DNA from 3 places in the Pseudomonas tremae genome. Region 2 is predicted to be linked to each of the others. Evidence: predicted binding sites of a transcription regulator. Region 2 holds the regulator's gene; each other region holds the start of a gene.
The links. Region 2 encodes FliA, which starts transcription of late flagellar genes. Its sites were predicted from a motif close to CTAAAGTTTNNNNNNNNNNNGCCGNTAA; they were not measured.

Region 1: motA (flagellar motor stator protein MotA) is a predicted target of FliA. The motif match lies at 3,591-3,618, and genes of this name have one in related genera.
Region 3: I9H09_RS14135 (methyl-accepting chemotaxis protein) is a predicted target of FliA. The motif match lies at 3,627-3,654, and genes of this name have one in related genera.

Annotation. Positions count from the first base shown of each region.
Region 1 covers NZ_CP066270.1:4,749,058-4,754,578, forward strand. Annotated here, with positions in the region: gene orn (oligoribonuclease) at 1-416, opposite strand, end outside; gene rsgA (small ribosomal subunit biogenesis GTPase RsgA) at 525-1,556, shown strand; gene motB (flagellar motor protein MotB) at 1,618-2,667, opposite strand; gene motA (flagellar motor stator protein MotA) at 2,671-3,522, opposite strand; gene I9H09_RS21500 (HDOD domain-containing protein) at 3,732-5,267, shown strand; partial or broken gene I9H09_RS21505 (rhodanese-like domain-containing protein) at 5,313-5,521, shown strand, end outside.
Region 2 covers NZ_CP066270.1:1,888,431-1,893,951, reverse strand. Annotated here, with positions in the region: gene I9H09_RS08770 (chemotaxis protein CheA) at 1-1,800, opposite strand, end outside; gene I9H09_RS08765 (protein phosphatase CheZ) at 1,833-2,618, opposite strand; gene I9H09_RS08760 (chemotaxis response regulator CheY) at 2,638-3,012, opposite strand; gene fliA (RNA polymerase sigma factor FliA) at 3,267-4,007, opposite strand; gene fleN (flagellar synthesis regulator FleN) at 4,004-4,837, opposite strand; gene flhF (flagellar biosynthesis GTPase FlhF) at 4,953-5,521, opposite strand, start outside.
Region 3 covers NZ_CP066270.1:3,114,900-3,120,420, reverse strand. Annotated here, with positions in the region: gene mrdA (penicillin-binding protein 2) at 1-1,249, shown strand, start outside; gene poxB (ubiquinone-dependent pyruvate dehydrogenase) at 1,397-3,115, shown strand; gene I9H09_RS14140 (GFA family protein) at 3,112-3,534, opposite strand; gene I9H09_RS14135 (methyl-accepting chemotaxis protein) at 3,831-5,521, shown strand, end outside.

The DNA of each region.
Region 1 (5,521 bases), 2.9 Mb from region 2:
AGTTCCTTGAGGGTCGAGACGTCGAGGTTGCGGTAGTGGAAGTAGTTTTCGAGCGTCGGCATGTGACGATAAAGGAAGCGACGATCCTGACAGATGCTGTTACCGCAGATCGGCGAACTGCGCTCGGGCACCCACAGCTTGATGAATTCCAGAGTCTGCGCCTCAGCGTCAGCCATGCTGATGGTGCTTTCGCGCACGCGCTGGGTCAGGCCAGAACCGCCGTGCTGGCGCGTATTCCACTCATCCATCTTTGCCAGCGTCTCGTCGCTTTGATGCACGGCGATCACCGGCCCTTCGGCCAGTGTGTTGAGCTCACTGTCCGTGATAATCGTGGCCATTTCGATGATGACATCGGTATCAGGGTCCAGACCGGTCATTTCCAGATCGATCCAGATCAGGTTCTGCTTGTTCTGCATGTGTCGACTCCTCAGCGTAGGCGCGCAGTTTAGCTCACCCTGCCGTGCTAGACTCCTGCCGATCCAACGTACTGCTTAATTCATCGGTTACATCACATCGGAACACCCATGGCCAAACGCCAACTCAATCGACGTCAGAACTGGCGCATCGAAAAAATTCAGGGCGAGCGTGCTGCACGTGCAGCAAAACGCGAGTCCGTTACACTCGAAACACTGGAAGGCGGCGACCTCGGTCCCGAGCAGACAGGCCTGGTCATTGCCCACTTCGGCGTACAGGTTGAAGTAGAGGCCCAGGAAAGCGAGACAGCCGGCCAGGTATTCCGCTGTCACCTGCGTGCCAACCTGCCTGCATTGGTTACTGGCGATCGCGTGGTCTGGCGGGCCGGCAATCAGGGCATCGGCGTGATCGTCGCGCAACTGCCCCGCTCCACCGAACTGCGCCGTCCGGATTCCCGCGGGCAGCTCAAGCCCGTGGCCGCCAACGTCGATCTGATTGTGATCGTCTTTGCGCCGATGCCCGAGCCGCATGCCAACCTGATTGACCGTTACCTTGTCGCCGCCGAGCATGCCGGGATTCATCCGCTGCTGCTGCTAAACAAAGCCGACCTCATCGACGAGCAGAACGCGCCGGCGCTGAATGCGCTGCTCGCGGTCTATCGCACGCTGGGCTACCCAGTGCTGGAAGTGTCCGCGCACCAAGGCGATGGCATGCAGAAGCTGCAAAGCCAGCTTGATGGCCATATCAGCGTATTCGTCGGGCAGTCCGGTGTCGGCAAGTCCTCGCTGGTCAACAGCCTGCTGCCGGAAACCGATACGCGGGTCGGGCCTTTGTCCGAGGTGTCCGGTCAGGGCACGCACACGACCACCACCGCACGCCTGTTTCACTTCCCGCGTGGTGGCGACTTGATCGACTCACCCGGTATTCGTGAGTTTGGCCTGGGCCACGTCAGCCGAGCCGACGTCGAAGCCGGTTTCATCGAGTTCAATGACCTGATCGGCACCTGCCGCTTCCGCGACTGCAAGCATGACCGCGAACCGGGTTGTGCCTTGCTCAAGGGTCTGGAAGACGGCCGCGTGCAACAGCAGCGCATGAACAGCTATCGCTCGATCATTGCCAGCCTGCCGCAAGACAGTTACTGACGGCTGAAACCGCACACACAAAAACGCCGCGATGATCGCGGCGTCTTTGTATCTGTGCGGCTCAGTTCTGGGCCGGCTCTACTCGCAGCTTGCCATCATCGAAAATGTTCAGCTTCTGCCGAATCTCGTGCGGCTGAGCATACGCCTGCGGGTCGGCCGGTGTTGCTGTGGAAGCACCCGGAATACCCGGAATACCCGGAGCAGCAGGCGCTGCGGGCGTAACCGGTGCTGCTGGCGCAGGCTTGGTTGGCGCTCCACCGGAGTTCTGATCGCCTTCGATACGGTGCTGGGCCTTTTTGGTCAGGACCACGATATCGATGCGGCGGTTGACCGGATTGGTTGGGTTCTCGTGGTCATAAAGCGCCGACGAGGCATAACCCACCACCCTTGCCACCTGTGCATCCGGGTACGTCCCGGCGACCAATGCCCGGCGTGCAGCGTTCGCGCGGTTGGCCGACAGCTCCCAGTTGCCGAAGCCGCCACTGCCCACAAAAGGCGTTGCATCTGTATGACCGCTGATACTGACCTTGTTCGGCACGCTTTTGATGGTGTCGGCCAGCGCCAGCAGAATGTCCTCGAAATACGGTTTGAGCCGGGCGCTACCCGAGTCGAACATGGGCCGATTTTCGGCATCCATGATCTGGATACGCAAGCCGTCCTGCGTGATCTCGAACAGAATCTGGTCTTTGAACTTCTGCAGTTGCGGGTTTTCCTCGACCTTGTTCTGCAGTTCCTGCAGCAGCATCTCCAGACGCTCCTGCTCGACCGCTTCGGCCTTGGTCTCGGATGTCTCTGCCTCAATGGGCACAGTGTCCGGTGAAGGCGTGGTCTGCACCTCGGGATTGAGGGTCTGGTTCGGCGACATTTCCGGCGAACCACCCAGGTCGATCACATAGGGCGAACCACTGTCCGAGAAGCCGACCGGGTCCTTGAAGTAGCCAGCGACCGCGAGCAATTGCTCGGGCGTGGCAGACGACATCAGCCACAGCACCAGAAAGAACGCCATCATCGCAGTCGCGAAGTCGGCAAAGGCGATTTTCCAGGCGCCGCCGTGATGTCCGCCACCGAAGCGCTTTACGCGCTTGATGATAATCGGCTGATTATTTTCCATGACTTAGCGACCGCGAACCGCTTGTTCCAGCTCGCTGAAGCTGGGGCGATGCAGTGGATAAAGAACCTTGCGACCGAACTCGACGGCCAGCGAAGGCGGCATGCCGGAAGCCGAAGCCACCAGCGACGCCTTGATGCTTTCATAGACGTTCATTTCTTCCTTGGCATCGTGCGCAAGGCTGGTGGCCAGCGGACCGAAGAAGCCGTAAGCCGCAAGAATACCGAAGAATGTACCGACCAGCGCCGCACCTACGTGCATACCGATCGCAGCCTTGTCGCCCGAACCCAGCGACGCCATCGTTACTACGATACCCAGTACTGCCGCCACGATACCGAAACCGGGCATGCCATCTGCGACACCGGTGACGGCATGGGATGGATGCTCGAGCTCTTCTTTCATGCTCAGCAGTTCCATGTCGAACAGGCCCTCCAGCTCGTGGGGCGCCATGTTGCCGGACGACATGATGCGCAGGTAATCGCAGATGTACGCGGTCATGCGCTCATCTTTCAGGACACCCGGGTATTTGGTGAAAATCGGGCTGGAGGCGGCGTCTTCGATATCCCCTTCAATCGCCATCATGCCTTCACGACGGCTCTTGTTGAGGATCTCGTAGACCAGACCCAGCACCTCAAGGTAATAGGCGTGAGTGAAGCGACTGCCGAACATCTTCAGCGACTTCTTGAACACGTGCATGAACATGTAGCCAGGGTTGGCCTGGAGGAATGCGCCCAGCGCAGCACCGCCGATGATCAAGACCTCATAGGGCTGGAACAGCGCCATGATCTTGCCATGGGACAGCACGTATCCGCCGAGGATGCTCGCGATTACGACAATGATGCCGATGATTTTAGCCATAGGAGAAAATACTTTACTAAGAGTCGGGTTCAGGGACAGTGCGGAAGTTCATGAATCTCTTCTTCTCCTTATCGGCCCATCTGGGCCAGACTATAGCCGGTTCTCGTGAAAAACCCATTTCGCCTGCCGAATCAACAGGTGAAAATGGCCGTTCCACCCAGCACACTGGCAGTCTTCCCGCCCGGATAATCAGTCGCACAGGCCATCCAATGCCGACAGCACATACATCGCATCATCTTGTTCCGAAGACGCTCGACGCCTGGGTCAAACAGCTTGACGGTATCGCGTTGCCAGTCCCTGCCGCCAATCACGCGCATGTGCGTTCCGCACTCAACGACAGCCGCCGTTCACTGCGTGACATTGCCGAGATGATGCAGGAAAGTCCTGCACTGGTGCTGAGCGTGATGCGCGAGGCAAACCATCACACGCACGGCATGACCGAGCAGGCCGAGAGCCTGGAAATCGCGATCAACCGTCTGGGCCTGGCGCGCACCGAAGTCCTTTTAGGCCGCCTGCCGGCCAAACCACCTGAAGAGATTCCTGCCGCTTACCGCCAACTGATACTGGTCAGCCAACACGCCACGCAACAGGCCAACGGGCTGTTTGCCAGCCGTCTTGCGCGGCTGTGGCAGGACATCCATCTGGGCAGCCTGCTATTTCTCGCGCCGCTCTGGCCAATGGCATTGGCGTACCCGAAACTGCTGGAAGAGCTTGAGTTGCGAGTTATCCACAAGGGGCACTCCAGCGTTGCAGTAGAAAAAGAGCTGTTCGGCGTCAACTTGCTGGAACTGTGTCTGGCGCTGGCCGAATTCTGGCGCCTGCCGGTGTGGGTCACACGTGGCTACAAGTTGCTGATCAACGAACGTCACGAACTGGCCAGAGCGCTGCGCATTGCGCGCGAGGGCCGCAGCCCGCTGGAACAGCAACAGCTGATGGACGCCGACCCCAATCTTCGACGCTGGCTTAATCAGCCCGCCAATACCGTGCTGCTCGGCAACGGCCTGGCGCTGGCAGCACAACAGGCCTGGAACAGTCCGCATTGCCTGCGCTGGGAGCGCCTGACCAGCCTTTATCTGCAACAACCGCTCGATGAGGTGCAGCAACAGGCGCACCAGAACGCGGCTGGCAGTGCCCGCATTCATGCGGAGAACGATCTATGGCACCCTGCCGAATCATTGATCTGGCCCTGGGATGCGCGTCGCGTGAGACGCGATAACGAGCCCGCCCCGCCGCCCTCGGCAGACGCCTTGCAATTGTGGCGCAAGAACTGCGCAGAACTGCTCCAGGAACCGACGCCGTTCATTAACGCCATGCACCTGACAACCTCGGCTCGCGATGCATTCATGGCCTGCGGCATGGAGCGCGTCATGCTGTTGATGCTGGACAAGACGTCATCAGTGCTGCGCGTCAATCAACTTGCCGGCCTGCCCCAGGAAACAGCCGCCTTGCAGCTTTTCGTCAAGGAAAGCACGGTGTTACAACGCCTGTTGACTCAGCCGACGCAACTGCGCATGACTCCTGCCAACAATGCCCAATTCGCAGCGCTGCTGCCTGCATCGCTCAAGGCATTGTTCAACGGCCAGCACTGGTTGATTCGTTCGCTGAGCAACAATGGCAAAGTCATGCTGCTGGTCGTGGCCGATCAGGGCGGCGGCGCGCTGTCGGAAATTTCCGTTCAGGCGTTCGGAAAAACCGCGCAATGTATTGAACGGGCTCTTGGCATCTTTAGTCATCGCAAAGCATGAGGCCTGGCGTACAATTCGCGTCTTTCTATTCATCGGAGGCTGCAAATGTCCGAATTCACTGGCTTGTCGCTGGTCATCGAACCCAACGATCTGCTTGAGCGTCTCGACGCCCCAGAACTGATTCTCGTGGATCTGACCAGCAGCGCTCGCTACGAAGCCGGGCATATTCGCGGTGCTCGCTTCGTCGACCCCAAACGCACCCAACTGGGCAAACCGCCCGCCCCCGGTCTGCTGCCTGACACGGCCGGGCTGGA
Region 2 (5,521 bases):
CACCACGTCCATGCCCACACCGCGGCCAGAGACGTCGGAGATTTCGGTCTTGGTCGAGAAACCCGGAGCAAAGATCAGGTTGTAGCAATCGGTGTCACTCAACCGATCAGCCGCATCCTTGTCCATGACCCCACGCTTGACAGCGATAGAGCGCAGAACGTTAGGGTCCATGCCCTTGCCATCATCGGAAATCGACAACAGGATGTGGTCGCCCTCCTGCTCTGCCGAAAGAATCACCCGACCGCCACGAGACTTGCCTGTGGCTTCACGCTCTTCCGGGGTTTCGATACCGTGGTCGACCGCGTTGCGCACCAAGTGGACCAGCGGGTCGGCAAGCGCCTCGACGAGGTTCTTGTCGAGATCGGTCTCTTCACCGACCAACTCGAGGTTGATCTCTTTCTTGAGCTGACGGGCCAGGTCGCGAACCAGACGCGGGAAGCGTCCGAAGACTTTCTTGATCGGCTGCATGCGCGTTTTCATCACCGCGGTCTGCAGGTCTGCCGTCACCACGTCAAGGTTGGAAACCGCCTTGGACATGGCTTCATCGCCACTGTTGAGCCCCAAACGAACCAGACGGTTACGAACCAGCACCAGCTCACCCACCATGTTCATGATCTCGTCCAGGCGGGCGGTATCAACGCGAACAGTGGTTTCAGCTTCGGTCGCGACCGGTTTTTCACCGGTTGGGGCCGGCGCTCGTGCCGGTGCCGGTGCAGCTGCTGGAGCGGGCTTGGCTGGCTCGGCCTTGGCAGCCGGTGCGGGCGCTGCAGCAGGCTTGGCCACAGGCGCCGGGGCAGCAGGAGCAGCCGCAGGTGCCTTGGCAGCGATAGCCTGAGGTTCGAACTTGCCTTTGCCGTGCAACTCATCCAGCAGGTTTTCGAATTCGTGATCGGTGATTTCGTCCGATGCCTTCGCAGCAGGCGCAGGCTTTGCAGCAACAGCTGCGGGCGCAGGTGCAGCGGCAACCGGAGCGGCTACAGCAGCGGGCGCAGGTGCAGCGGCAACCGGAGCGGCTACAGCAGCGTCGAAAGAACCTTTGCCATGCAACTGATCAAGCAGCGCCTCGAACTCGTCGTCAGTGATTTCATCACCGGCGGGCGCAGCAGCGGCGCTCTTGGCAGCAGGGGCCGGGGCAGCTGCGGCGTCGGGTGCAAACTTGCCCTTGCCGTGCAGCTGATCAAGCAGCGATTCGAATTCCTGGTCGGTGATTTCATCGCCCACTGGCGCAGGTGCAGCAGCAGCTGCCACTGGCGCGGCCACAGACACCGGGCTGGTGCCGTGCAGCGAATCCAGCAGTTGCTCGAATTCATCATCGGTAATGTCGCCGTCGGCCTGAGCCTGAGCCGCCGGGGCAACTGCCTCGGCCACTGGTTGCGGCTCTGGCTCTGGCGCTTCGACCACATCCGCAGATTGTGGCTCAGCCAGCCGCGCCAGGGCAGCCAGCAGCTCAGGGGTCGCCGGGGTGACGTTGGTTCTTTCTCGTACTTGACCAAACATGCTGTTGACGGTGTCCAGAGCCTCCAGGACCACATCCATCAGTTCGGAATCAACGCGACGCTCACCCTTGCGCAGGATGTCGAAGACGTTTTCGGCGATGTGGCAGCACTCCACCAGCTCATGGAGCTGGAGGAAGCCGGCGCCGCCTTTTACAGTGTGAAAACCGCGAAAAATTGCATTGAGCAGGTCAGCATCATCCGGTCGGCTTTCCAGCTCGACCAACTGCTCTGACAACTGCTCCAGAATTTCGCCGGCCTCTACCAGAAAATCCTGAAGGATTTCTTCATCGGCGCCGAAGCTCATGGGGTGCTCCCTAAATTAACCGTCAACAGACCTTAGAAGCCGAGGCTCGATAGCAGATCGTCTACATCATCCTGTCCGGATACGACGTCTTCACGTTTATCGGCATGAATCTGCGGACCTTCACCCTTGGCGAGATGTTTTTTAGGATCTTTTTCTGCAAGGATGGATTCTTCGTCATGTTCGATGCCTGCGAAGCGATCGACATGGCTGGCCATGAGCACCAGCTTGAGCAGATTGCTCTCAACTTCAGTGACCAGCTGCGTAACGCGCTTGATCACCTGACCCGTAAGGTCCTGATAATCCTGAGCAAGCAGAATATCGTTGAGATGGCCGGCAACCTGGTGGGTTTCCTTTTCGGTGCGCGTCAGAAAACCGTCGACTCGCTTGGCCAGCTCGCGAAACTCTTCAGCGCTGATTTCGCGGCGCATGAAACGCCCCCAATCCTCGCTCAAAGCCTTGGCGTCGGAACTCAGGCCATTCATGACCGGCGTACTTTCCTCGACCAGGTCCATCGTGCGGTTGGCTGCGTTCTCGGTCAGCCTGACTACGTACGACAGGCGTTCGGTGGCGTCGGTGATTTGCGACACTTCCTCGGCCTGAGGCATGTGCGGATCGATATGAAAGTTGACGATTGCACTGTGAAGCTCACGCGTCAGCTTGCCCACTTCCTGATAAAGGCCGCGGTCACGTGTCTGATTGAGCTCATGGATCAGTTGCACAGCCTCGCCGAAACGACCCTTTTCAAGGCTGGTAACGAGTTCCTGCGCGTGTCTTTTTAGGGTCGACTCAAAGTCGGCCATCGAATCATTGTTATCCATAGCGCCCTCGCGGCATGCATCAGCTATTGACGCGGTCAAAGATCTTTTCGATCTTCTCTTTCAGCGCTTGAGCCGTGAATGGCTTGACTACATAACCGTTCACCCCGGCCTGAGCAGCTTCAATGATCTGCTCACGCTTGGCTTCTGCAGTGACCATCAGCACGGGAAGATTCTTGAGGCGATCATCCGCACGGACCTGACGCAACAGATCGATACCGGACATGCCAGGCATGTTCCAGTCGGTCACCAGAAAGTCAAAGGCACCGCTTTGCAGCATCGGCAGTGCGGTCAGACCATCATCCGCTTCCGATGTGTTGGTAAACCCCAGATCACGCAAAAGGTTCTTGATGATCCGCCGCATCGTTGAGAAGTCATCAACGATGAGGATTTTCATGTTCTTGTCCAATTCGACCTCCAAGCAGTCTTTAACGCATTCAGCACCTGAACACGCTGTTCACTCAATACTGGCACAGCACACCTCCAGCTATACGAAACGACGACGGGCTTGGCACAACGACAGGCAAAGACCTTGAACGAAAGCCCATCGAGACAATGTTCGATGGGCTTGCGTCTCGTTCATCCTGTTACCACGTAACGCTTTGCACAGCCGGCATGCAGACAACTCGCGACTTGCGTCGCGGATTGCCGTCAACGCGCTCGCCACTCCCCCAAACGCCCTCGCAAACGAGCTGCGCACTGGCTGTGTAACTGACTGACTCGAGATTCGCTGACCCCAAGAACCTCTCCGATTTCCTTGAGATTCAGCTCTTCGTCGTAGTACAGCGCCAATACCAGACGCTCACGCTCTGGCAGATTGGCAATTGCATCGGCCAACGCAGCCTGGAAGCGCTCGTCTTCCAGATCGCGCGACGGCTCAAGCGAACCGCTTGCACCGTCCTCGTGCAGCCCTTCATGATCCCCGTCCTGCAAAAGGTCGTCGAAACTGAAAAGGCGGCTGCCCAAGGTGTCATTCAAAATCCCGTAATAATCATCAAGACTCAACTGGAGTTCGGCAGCAACCTCGTGATCTTTAGCGTCACGACCGGTTTTAGCTTCAATTGCCCGAATTGCGTCACTGACCATGCGCGTATTGCGGTGTACCGAACGCGGAGCCCAGTCACCCTTGCGGACCTCATCGAGCATCGCACCACGGATACGAATGCCGGCATAGGTCTCGAAGCTCGCACCCTTGGTGGAGTCATATTTGGTAGAGACTTCAAGCAGACCGATCATGCCGGCCTGGATCAGATCCTCGACCTGCACGCTGGCTGGCAAACGCGCCAGCAAGTGGTAGGCAATGCGCTTGACCAAAGGCGCATAGCGCTCGATCAGCTCATATTGTGAGTTCCGAGAAGTCTTGCTGTACATCTGGTAGCCGCTCGCAGTCATTGCACAGGCCCCGCACTGGTCTGGTGAACGAGTCGCTCAACGAAGAACTCGAGATGACCCCGCGGATTGGCCGGCAACGGCCAGGTATCAACCTTCTGGGCAATAGCCTTGAACGCCAGTGCACATTTGGAACGCGGGAATGCTTCGTAGACGGCACGCTGTTTCTGCACGGCCTTGCGCACGCATTCGTCATACGGCACAGCGCCTACATACTGCAGGGCAACATCAAGAAAACGGTCTGTCACTTTGGTGAGCTTGGCGAACAGGTTGCGCCCTTCCTGAGGGCTCTGAGCCATGTTGGCCAGGACCCGGAAGCGGTTCATGTCGTAGTCGCGGTTGAGCAGTTTGATCAGGGCGTAGGCATCGGTGATCGACGTGGGCTCGTCGCACACCACCAGCAGCACTTCCTGAGCAGCGCGCACAAAGCTCACCACTGATTCGCCAATACCGGCAGCCGTGTCGATCACCAGTACGTCGAGATTGTCGCCAATATCGCTGAACGCCTGGATCAGACCGGCATGCTGGGCCGGAGACAGATGCACCATGCTCTGGGTGCCGGAAGCTGCAGGCACGATACGAACCCCGCCCGGCCCCTGCAATAGAACATCGCGCAGTTCGCAGCGACCCTCTATGACATCGGCAAGCGTGCGCTTCGGCGTCAGGCCCAGCAAGACGTCGACATTGGCCAGACCAAGATCGGCATCAAGCAGCATAACGCGCCGGCCAAGCTCGGCGAGGGCCAGTGAGAGGTTCACTGACACGTTAGTCTTACCGACGCCACCTTTGCCGCCGGTCACCGCGATCACCTGTACGGGATGCATGCTGCCCATGTTATTTCTTTACCTTGTCTTGCGTAGACCGAAACCACACCGAGAACCGCACATTCACTAATGAACAATGCCAGGCAGACCGTTGATGCAGGGACATTTCAATAATATCCATCACTTAACCCACTCTCTTGCCAGGGGTGTGATAGAGGTCGGCAAACATATCAGCCATCGCTTCCTCGCTCGGCTCATCCTGCATCTGAACGCTCACCGCACGGCTAACCAGTTGGTGACGGCGTGGAATATGCAGATCTTCAGGAATACGTGGACCGTCCGTCAGGTAGGCCACTGGTAGTTCGTGACTGATCGCCAGGCTCAGGACTTCGCCGAGGCTGGCTGTTTCATCGAGCTTGGTCAGAATGCATCCGGCCAGGCCACAACGTTTGTAACTGTGATAAGCCGCTGTCAGTACCTGCTTCTGGCTAGTTGTTGCCAGTACCAGGTAGTTGCGCGATTTTATGCCACGCCCTGCCAGACTCTCCAGCTGCATGCGCAGCGCAGGATCACTGGCCTGCAGGCCGGCGGTATCGATCAGCACCACGCGCTTGCGCAGCAGTGGCTCGAGAGCCTGAACCAGAGACTGGCCCGGATCGACATGGGTAACCGGCACGTTGAGAATGCGCCCGAGCGTCTTGAGCTGCTCCTGGGCACCGATGCGGAAACTGTCCATGCTGACCAGAGCGATAT
Region 3 (5,521 bases), 1.2 Mb from region 2:
GCACGGTCATGTGGGTTACGAAGAAGTCGAGACCAATGCCCAGGGGCGCGTACTGCGGGTTCTGAAACACACTGACCCGGTGCCCGGCAAGAACATCACCCTGACGCTGGATGCGCATCTTCAGGCTGCTGCGGAGGACGCGCTGGGTGATCGTCGTGGTTCGGTAGTGGCGCTGGACCCGGAAACAGGCGAGGTGCTGGCGATGGTCAGCAAGCCGAGCTTCGACCCCAATCTGTTCGTGACCGGCATCAGCTTCAAGCAATACGCTGCATTGCGCGATTCCATCGATCGGCCGCTGTTCAACCGCGTGTTGCGCGGTCTGTATGCCCCTGGCTCGACGGTCAAGCCGGAAGTTGCCATTGCCGGCCTCGACAGCGGTGTGGTCACTGCCTCGACCAAGGTCTTCGACCCTGGGTACTTCCAACTGCCGGACTTCGATCACAAGTACCGCAACTGGAACCACAGCGGTGATGGCTGGGTGGACATGGACACCGCGATCATGCGGTCCAACGACACGTACTTCTATACCTTGGCGCACAAGCTGGGCATCGACCGACTGCATGACTACATGACCATGTTCGGCATTGGCCAGAAAGTCTCGCTGGACATGTTCGAGGAGGCCGCCGGGCTGATGCCGTCCCGCGAATGGAAGCGTGCAACGCGCCGTCAGGCCTGGTTCCCCGGCGAGACGGTAATCCTCGGTATAGGTCAGGGCTACATGCAGGTCACGCCATTGCAACTCGCCCAGGCCACTTCGCTGATCGCCAGCAAGGGCGTCTGGCATCGTCCGCATCTGGCGATGGAAGTCGGCAATGCCGCGCCGGTCGATGAGCATCCCATGCCCAATATCGTGCTGCATGACCCCAATGAGTGGAATCAGGTCAACACCGGCATGCAAATGGTGATGCACGATCCGCGCGGTATCGCCCGTGACGCCGCTAAGGGCGCGCAGTACCGGATTGCCGGCAAGAGCGGTACGGCGCAGGTGGTGGCGATCAAGCAGGGTGAACGTTACAACCGTCTCAAGACCCTTGAGCGTAACCGCGACAACGCCTTGTTCGTCGGTTTCGCCCCGGCTGACCATCCGAAGATCGTAGTGTCGGTGACCATCGAGAACGGCGAGGCGGGTGGTCGGGTGGCCGGTCCGGTGGTGCGGGAAATTCTCGACGCCTGGCTGCTCGACAGCGACGGCAAGCTCAAGCCGCAATACGCAGTGCCCACCAAGGCGACGGGCAACCCGCACGCCTGAGCCGTCTGCCCAGGTAGACTGCCTGAGCCCTGAACAGGGCTCAGGTTTTCTGAACTGTCGAGATTCCGTCGGGTCGACCACAACAGGCGTGGCAGAGCGCTACGCCTGTGTGTTCGACCCTTTTATTGCCTCGACAAGGAACCCCTTATGTCCAAGACCATTGCCGATCATTTTGCGCAAACCCTCGCAGCGGCAGGCGTTTCCCACATATGGGGGGTGTCCGGTGACAGCCTCAACGGCTTGACCGATAGCCTGGAACGCATCGACTCGATTCGCTGGATGCACACCCGCCATGAAGAAGTGGCTGCCTTCGCTGCAGGCGCTCAAGCAGCGTCCAGCGGTAAGCTGGCGGTTTGCGCGGGCAGCTGCGGACCTGGCAACCTGCATTTGATCAATGGCCTGTATGACTGCCATCGCAACCGGGTCCCGGTGCTGGCAATTGCCGCGCATATCCCTTCCCCTGAGATAGGCCTGGACTACTTTCAGGAAACTCATCCGCAGGAGCTGTTCAAGGAGTGCAGCCACTTCGTCGAACTGGTCAGCAACCCCGAGCAGTTTCCGCGTGTGCTAGAACGTGCCATGCGTGCGGCCATCAGCCAGAAGGGCGTGGCAGTCATCGTGTTGCCCGGCGACGTGGCGCTCAGCGAGGCTCCGGATGTTGCGGTGAAATGGGTCGCCCCTACGCCGCCGACCGTCGTCCCGGCGGACAACGACTTGCAGTCTATGGCCGAAATGCTCAACGCCTCCAAGGCTGTGACTTTGCTGTGCGGAGCTGGTTGTGAAGGTGCTCACGAGCAGGTCCTCGCCCTGGCCGAAAAGCTGGGCGCACCGATCGTCCATGCCCTGCGCGGCAAGCAGCACGTCGAGTACGACAACCCGTTCGATGTCGGCATGACCGGCCTGATCGGATTCAGCTCCGGCTATCACGCCATGCTGTCCTGCGACACGCTGGTGATTCTCGGCAGCAGCTTGCCTTATCGCAACTTCTATCCGGACAAGGCCGACATCATTCAGATCGACCTTGACCCGACCCAGTTGGGCCGCCGCACCCCAGTGACCCTGGGGCTGGTCGGTGGTGTTCGCGAAACTCTGGACGCGTTGCTGCCCAAGCTTACTCCCCACGCTGACCGACGCTTCCTGGACAAGGCTCTGAAGCATTACGCCAAGGCGCGTGAAGAGCTTGACGAACTCGCCACGCCGACACCGGATGGCACACCGATTCACCCGCAGTACCTTACCCGACTCGTCGACGAGCATGCCGATGCCGACGCCATCTTCACCGTAGACGTGGGGACGCCGACGCTGTGGGCTGCGCGCTACCTGCACATGAACGGCAAACGCAGCCTGCTCGGCTCGTTCAACCACGGCTCGATGGCCAATGCGCTGCCTCAGGCACTGGGTGCCAAGGCCGAACATCCGGACCGGCAGGTCGTCGCCCTGTGTGGTGACGGTGGTTTGTCGATGTTGCTGGGTGATCTGCTGAGCATTCGGCAGTTGAACCTGCCGATCAAACTGGTGGTGTTCAACAACAGTTCACTGGGCTTCGTCGACATGGAAATGAAGGCCGGCGGTTACGTGCCGCATGGCACTGACCTGCACGAAACCAACTTTGCCGGTATCGCCCTGGGCGCTGGCATTCTTGGCCTGCGAGTAGAAAATGCCGAAGAACTGCCCGCAGCGTTGCGCAAGGCCTTTGATCACCCCGGCCCGGTGCTGATCGACGTCGTCACCGCCAAACAGGAGTTGGGCATCCCGCCGAAAATCAAACTGGCGCAGGCCAAGGGCTTCAGTCTGTATATGATGCGCGCGATCATGAGCGGACGAGGCAGCGAAGTGCTGGAGCTGGCCAAGACCAACCTGCGCTAATCGCACTCGGGTGCTACATCGGCTGAGCGGTCAGATGGATGATTGACCCCGTCGCTGGTTTTCACCTGGCCCAGATCGAAAGGGTTCACACCTTCCAGGCAGGCGACGTTGTAACCGTATTCATTGGGGTTGGAACGTCGCTGATGGTGGGTGTAGATCCCGCATCTTCCGCAAAAATAATGCTCGGCGGTGCGTGTGTTGAATTGATACAGCTTCAACACACTCTGCCCATGAATCACCCGAACGCCGTCTTTCGCCACAGTGGCCACCACAGCACCTCTGCGCCTGCACAGCGAGCAATCACAACGTCGCGGGTCAACAACGCCGTCCGGTAAATCGAGCTCCAGCATGATCGCGCCGCAATGGCACGAGGCGCGGTGGACAGGTTTGATGTCGGTAGGGCCGACTTTCTTGATCATGTCTTTTCCTCTTGTTTGATATTAAATCGCGCAGTCGTTACTCATTTCATGTTCTCGCAATGGCGTGCTTTCAAATTAAAGCAGACCGGCAGGTAAAGCTTGCTACAACACGGCCGAAACAAATGGATGGAGGCAGGACAGGCTACGGCAGGCTAATTATCGAATCATCTCTGGTTATAAAAACGTCAGTGCTTATAAAGCGTTGGGCCACAGTGATTTTTATAGAAAGTTTGCGAGTCACGAGGTCTGTAATGCTTAGAAATGCTCCTTTGAGTATGAAACTGCTGCTTATTCTAATCTTCCCACTGCTGGGTTTTCTGGCCTTTGCAGGTCTCTACGTCGCTGACAAAAGCGAGACGCTGGGTGACAACAGTCGCGCGGTTACTGCGACCAGCGTTGCCCGTACGCTGAGTGATGTGGTTACCACATTGCAGCGCGAACGCGGCGCCAGTGGCGTATTCCTGGGCAGCGGCGGCAAAACCATGCAGGACAAGCTGCGAAGCCTTCGTCAGGAAACCGACAAGGCCATGGTCGAAATGCGCGCGCAATCGACTGAAGGCCTTTCCGGAACGGAGAACGTGTCGCGTGCGCTGGATGACGTCATCGCACTGCGCCTGAAAGTCGATGCGCTGGCGATCAACAATACCGAGTCCGGTGCGCGCTTCACCGACATCATCAAAGTCTTGATCGGCTTTACTTACTCTCTCGAAGCCACGATTGAAGACCCGCAAATACTGCGTGCCCTGAGCTCCCTCAACCAATTCGTTGACATGAAAGAGCGCGCAGGTCGTGAACGTGTATTGCTGGGCCTGGCGTTCAACCAGAACCGTTTCGACGCGGCACTGTTATCACGCTTCAGTCGCAACCTGGGCGAGTTCTCCGGTTATTACGAAGCCTTTCAGCGTTGGTCCCCTGAAGTGTTCAAAACCAAATTGAACGCTGTTTTGCAGCAACCTGCTTCGCTGGAAGTCGCGCGTCTGCAGCGTCTGGGTTTTGATACGCCATTGGGCGACCCACTCAATGTAAAACCGGAAGACTGGTTCAACCTTGCAACGTCGCGTATCGACATGATGGCTCAGGTGGAAACCGAGTTGGGACAGACCGTCGTAAGCCTGGCCTCTGATGCGCGCAACGAGGCGGAGCGCAGCCTGTATGTGGCCATCGGGACGGTGGTCATGATGCTGATAGTCGTGCTCTGGCTGGCGTCGGTGATCATCCGCAACATCAAGATTGCAGTGGTGGACGTGAACCGCACGCTGGTTGCGCTCTCCACCCGCGACCTGACCGCAAGAACGCGTTATACCGGCAAAGACGAGTTTGGCGAGATCTCACGCAACCTGGACAACATGGCGCAACAGATCAGCGACGTCATTCGCGAGATCGGCAGCGCCACAGCGCAGGTTGCCACGGCGGCCGAACAGTCTTCGGCCGTCGCGCTGCAGACCAGCCAGAACGTGGCACAGCAACGTCAGGGCACTGATCAGGTGGCCACTGCCATCAGCCAGATGAGCTCGACGGTCAAGGACGTTGCACGCAGCACCACCGATGCGTCGGAAATGTCGCAACGGGTCAATGCCAGCACGATGCAGGGCAAGGCCGAAATCGAAAACACCATCAGCCTGATTCAAGGACTGTCGCTTCAGGCGCAGCAAACTTCGCAGATCATTGGCGAGCTCAAGGGCGAGAGCAACTCTATTTCCTCGGTCCTCGATGTGATCCGTGGCGTCGCCGACCAGACCAACCTGCTGGCGCTCAACGCGGCCATTGAGGCTGCACGTGCAGGCGAGCAAGGTCGCGGCTTTGCGGTAGTTGCGGACGAAGTGCGCAACCTGGCCAAGAAGACCCAGGACTCTACCGTCAGCATCCAGCAGATGATCGCCAACCTGCAATCGGGTTCCGAACGTGCCGCCGCTTCAATGCAGGAGACTCTGGGCAAAGCGCAGGAGGGCGCCAGCAACGTGGTGCGCGCCGGCGAGCTGCTGGAAGA